Regions from separate parts of the Bacillus sp. P4_D3 genome, predicted to be linked through region 2. Evidence: a T-box and tRNA genes for the amino acid it is inferred to sense, from the RefSeq annotation. Region 2 holds a T-box; the other holds one or more tRNA genes.

Region 1 (2,417 bases), on a different contig from region 2:
AATAAAATCGAGCGATCAATACGTTTCGCTAATTTCCCGCCCACAAGAAATGTTAGAGGCTGCAATACAACGCTGGCCAAATTATACAAGCCCAGATTTACATAATTTTGTGTTTGCTTCCATAAATAAATGTTTACAAACGTATTCGATAAAGAAATTGCGAGCGTGTATAAACCTCCTATAACGAGCAATAATACTAAATCCCGATTCACTTCAACATCACCAATTACATGTTTCCACTTCATACACAACTCTCCTTTACTTCATGTTCTAGTCTTCCAAAGACAAGCTCAATTATGTAAAAGGAGAGCATAGAAAAAAGCTAGGAGAAAACTCCTAGCTTTTTTCTAGCTGTATTAACTTCAATTATTTTGCTTCTTGGTAAAGTTTTTCAGCAACGTTCCAATCTACAACGTTCCAGAATGCACCGATGTAGTCAGGACGACGATTTTGGTAATTTAAGTAGTAAGCATGCTCCCAAACATCTAAACCGATAACTGGAGTTTTACCTTCAGTTAGAGGAGAATCTTGGTTTGGAGTGCTTGTTACTTCTAACTCACCATTGTTTACTACTAACCAAGCCCAACCAGAACCGAAGCGAGTTGCGCCAGCTTTTGCGAATTCTGCTTTGAATGCATCGAAGCTACCGAATTTCGCTTCAATCGCAGTTGCAAGTTCGCCTACTGGTTGTCCCCCGCCGTTTGGAGATAGGATTGTCCAGAAGAATGTATGGTTAGCATGTCCGCCACCATTGTTACGTACTGCTGTACGGATTGCTTCAGGTACTTCGTTTAAGTTTGCAACTAATTCTTCAACGCTTTTGTCTGCTAATTCTGCATGACCTTCTAAAGCAGCGTTTAAGTTTGTAATATACGTGTTGTGATGTTTTGTATGATGGATGTTCATTGTTTCTTTATCAAAGTGAGGTTCTAAAGCATCATACGCATAAGGTAAATTTGGTAATTCGTGTTTTGCCATTGTTATATTCCTCCCGGTTTATGTATTGTCACTACATATGTGACCTACAACTTCATTCTACCCTAATTGCCATAGGGTGCAAACAAATAAATCGCTTTGTCTTGCTATCATTAAAGTAGCAAAATTCCCACTTCTTTTCAATTAAAATGCTCATATATTCCGAAAAAAAGCTTCCTTCTACAAGGAAGCTTCCTGCTGACATAATAAACATATGAAATGGATATGGACCCTGTAGGACTCGAACCTACGACCGGACGGTTATGAGCCGTCTGCTCTAACCAACTGAGCTAAGGGTCCACGATTATGTATGTACCATTAAAAACAACTACATTCCCATCGGATATATCGTTTGAAAAATGTAAGATAAATTTACCATATACAAAAGAAAAGTGTCAATTGTATTTTTCTCTACTAAAAGAAGTAAATTAATAAAAAGAAATTTAGTCCTTTCTACTATATGTAAATATAATATATCTTGAGCTTCTCTAGATTCGTACGTTACAATGATTTTACACATACATAAAGGAAGTGAATCTATGTCCATTTTTACACAGCTAGCAAAAAGCGTATATTCGCCTAAAGATATGGCGCTTTTCCGTTTTCAAAAAATCGGTAAAACCATTTTGTATATTATGCTTCTTTGCCTAATCACTACTATTCCAAGAACTTTCTTGTACGGTAGCGTCATCCAAGATGGTGTTAACATGGTAAATAAAGTAATCGAAAAAGATTTACCTGATTTTAAAATTGAAAATGGCGAGCTAACAGCTGATATTGATCAACCTATCGAAAAAGAAGATGGAAATGCCCTTTTCGTATTTGATCCAAATTCAACAGACTTAGAAAAATATCAAAATAAAACAGGTTTATTTGTTTTAAAAGATAAAGTAGTCTCCATGGGGAATGGTCAAACACAAACATACTCCTACAATGACTTATTAGGCGCATCTCTTGAGAAAAAGGATTTACAAGATTTCATTTCGTTATTTGACAGTATTTATCCAATCTTATTATTCGTTATTGGGTTCTTACTGTACTTGTTCCAATTATTTATTACCTTTGTAGGAGTTACATTGCTTGCCTTCATCGGTTCTGCGATGAGCGGTCAACGCAAATTATCTTATAAACAAGTTTGGACATTAACTGCTTACAGCTACACAATTCCAACAATCTTCTTTATGATTATGGATTTATTCAAAATAAACGTACCTGGTGCAACATTCATTTACATTGCAGTTGTTTTAATCGTTCTATACTTAACAATTAAAGAAGTTCCAAAACCGAAAGAAAAACAAGAACTATAAAAAAATGCCTAAATAGGCATTTTTTTTTTGGACAAGCATATATTCCTAGCAAAGGAGTGAAGGATATGAAGAGATTAGGTGTACTCTTATTCGTGCTTGTCCTCGGTTATATATTTTATTACGACATAAAAATCG
Region 2 (2,417 bases):
ATCCATAATGTCTGTTTCTTTACGGAATTCACCATTTGGGCTACCTGGATGTGTAAATCCTTCTGGTAATAGATCTTTCGCTTCACGCTCGAACCATACGTTAGAACCGTGTTCACGGAATAAATCTGCTACATTGCTAATTGTTTCATCTGTAATAATTGGGTCTCCATTTTCCGCATAAAATACTGGAATCGGTACACCCCATGCACGTTGACGAGAAATACACCAATCACCACGGTCACGAACCATATTATGAAGACGAGTTTCACCCCATACTGGAACCCATTTCGTTTCTTCAACAGCTTGTAATAATTCTTTACGGAATGCTTCAATAGATGCAAACCACTGTGCTGTTGCACGGAAAATAATTGGTTTTTTCGTTCTCCAATCATGTGGGTATGAATGCGTAATAAATGTTAATTTTAGTAACGCACCTACTTCTTCTAATTTTTCCGTAATTGGTTTATTAGCTTTATCATAGAATAGACCTTCAAATCCAGGTGCTTCATTTGTTAATACACCTTTATCATCAACTGGACAAAGAACTTCTAAACCATATTTCTTACCAACAAGGAAATCGTCTTCCCCGTGTCCTGGTGCTGTATGAACACAACCTGTACCAGCATCTGTTGTAACGTGCTCCCCTAGCATAACTAATGAGTCACGATCGTAGAATGGGTGTTTTGCAACTGTATACTCAAGTTCGCTACCTTTTACCGTTTTCACAACTTCAGCATTTTCCCATTCTAACGTTTTTTCAACTGTCTCAAATAGTTCAGAAGCAATAATATATTTCTCATCATTTACGTTCACAATAGCATATTCAAGTTCTGGATGAACAGAAATACCTAAGTTAGCAGGTAACGTCCAAGGTGTTGTTGTCCAAATAATGAACTTCTCATCACCTTCTAATACGTTCTTTCCGTCTTTTACAGGGAATGCTACGTAAATAGATGCTGATTTTTTATCTTGGTATTCAATTTCAGCTTCTGCTAAAGCTGATTCACTCGTTGGAGACCAGTAAACTGGTTTCTGTCCTTTATAGATATAACCTTTTTTCGCCATGTCACCAAACACTTTAATTTGTTGTGCTTCATAAGCTGGCTCTAAAGTAATATATGGATTATCCCAATCTGCACGTACACCTAAACGCTTAAATTGTTCACGTTGACGTTCTACTTGCTCATATGCATACTCTGCGCATAATTTACGGAACTCAGCAACTGTCATTTCTTTACGCTTTACACCTTTATTCGTTAAAGCTTGTTCAATTGGTAAACCGTGCGTATCCCAACCTGGCACATATGGTGCACAGTATCCTGTCATTGATTTAAAACGAACAATAAAGTCTTTTAACACTTTATTTAGTGCGTGTCCCATATGGATGTCACCATTTGCATATGGAGGTCCATCATGTAGTACAAATAAAGGACGACCTTTTGTATGTTCTTGTACCTTTTCATAAATATTCATTTCAGCCCATGTTTCTTGCATTGCAGGCTCACGTTTCGGTAAATTCCCACGCATCGGGAATTCTGTTTTTGGCATTAGTAATGTATTTTTGTACTCCATGCTCAATTCCTCCTTAAATATATAAACGACAGACCTTAAAAAAGGGAATAAAAAAGAGACCTCTCATCCCAAAAAGGGACGAGAAAGTCTCCCGCGGTACCACCCTAGTAGACCATGTACAAATGCATAAGGTCCTCTTTATATTCTTAACGCGAATATACGCCTACGCTTACTAAATTTGTTCAGCGCGGAACTCCAGGGTGATATTCCCATTATCTCCTTATCCTGAGCTTACACTATCCTCAGTTCGCTATATAAGGTATGAAAAAGGTACTTATCCCTATCTTCGTTTTTCTTAATAAATATGCTGTTTAAAATTATATGTAATAATGAGAAAAACGTCAAGCTTACACTGTTTCTTCTTTTTTCAACAGTTCGTCCACTTCGTCTTCTAACTCAATTAATTTGTCCCAATCATCGTTGCTTAACATTTCAAGCTGTGTTTCTAACAACATACGGAAACGAGTGCGGAATACTTTCGCTTGTTTCTTTAACTCTTCAATATCAAATGCAACTTTTCTTGATTTCACTAATGCTTCATTAATGATACGATCTGCATTTTTTTCTGCTTCACGTACAATTAATTTTGCTTCTTTTTGTGCATTACGTTTCACTTCTTCAGCAGCTTCTTGTGCGACAATGATAGATTTGTTAAGCGTATCTTCAATATTAGAAAAATGATCTAACTTTCCTTCTAATTGTGCAACCTTTTCTTCTAAAGCTTTTTTCTCACGAATGACTAATTCATAATCTTTGATGATTTGATCAAGAAATTCATTTACTTGATCTTCATCGTAGCCACGGAATCCGCGACCAAATTCTTTGTTATGAATATCTAATGGTGT

The links. The T-box of region 2 lies ahead of ileS2 (isoleucine--tRNA ligase). A T-box ahead of a tRNA ligase gene usually reads a tRNA of that ligase, here a tRNA-Ile.
Region 1: it has a tRNA-Ile gene. The T-box ahead of ileS2 (isoleucine--tRNA ligase) is inferred to sense a tRNA for this amino acid. The anticodon was not compared.

Annotation. Positions count from the first base shown of each region.
Region 1 covers NZ_JBFUIN010000046.1:8,552-10,968, reverse strand. The annotation lists gene AC1DTM_RS09280 (MFS transporter) at 1-245, opposite strand, end outside; gene sodA (superoxide dismutase [Mn]) at 367-978, opposite strand; tRNA gene AC1DTM_RS09270 (tRNA-Ile) at 1,202-1,275, opposite strand; gene yqgB (protein YqgB) at 1,515-2,282, shown strand; gene AC1DTM_RS09260 (hypothetical protein) at 2,348-2,417, shown strand, end outside.
Region 2 covers NZ_JBFUIN010000040.1:19,045-21,461, forward strand. The annotation lists gene ileS2 (isoleucine--tRNA ligase) at 1-1,572, opposite strand, end outside; T-box leader at 1,644-1,868, opposite strand; gene divIVA (septum site-determining protein DivIVA) at 1,920-2,417, opposite strand, start outside.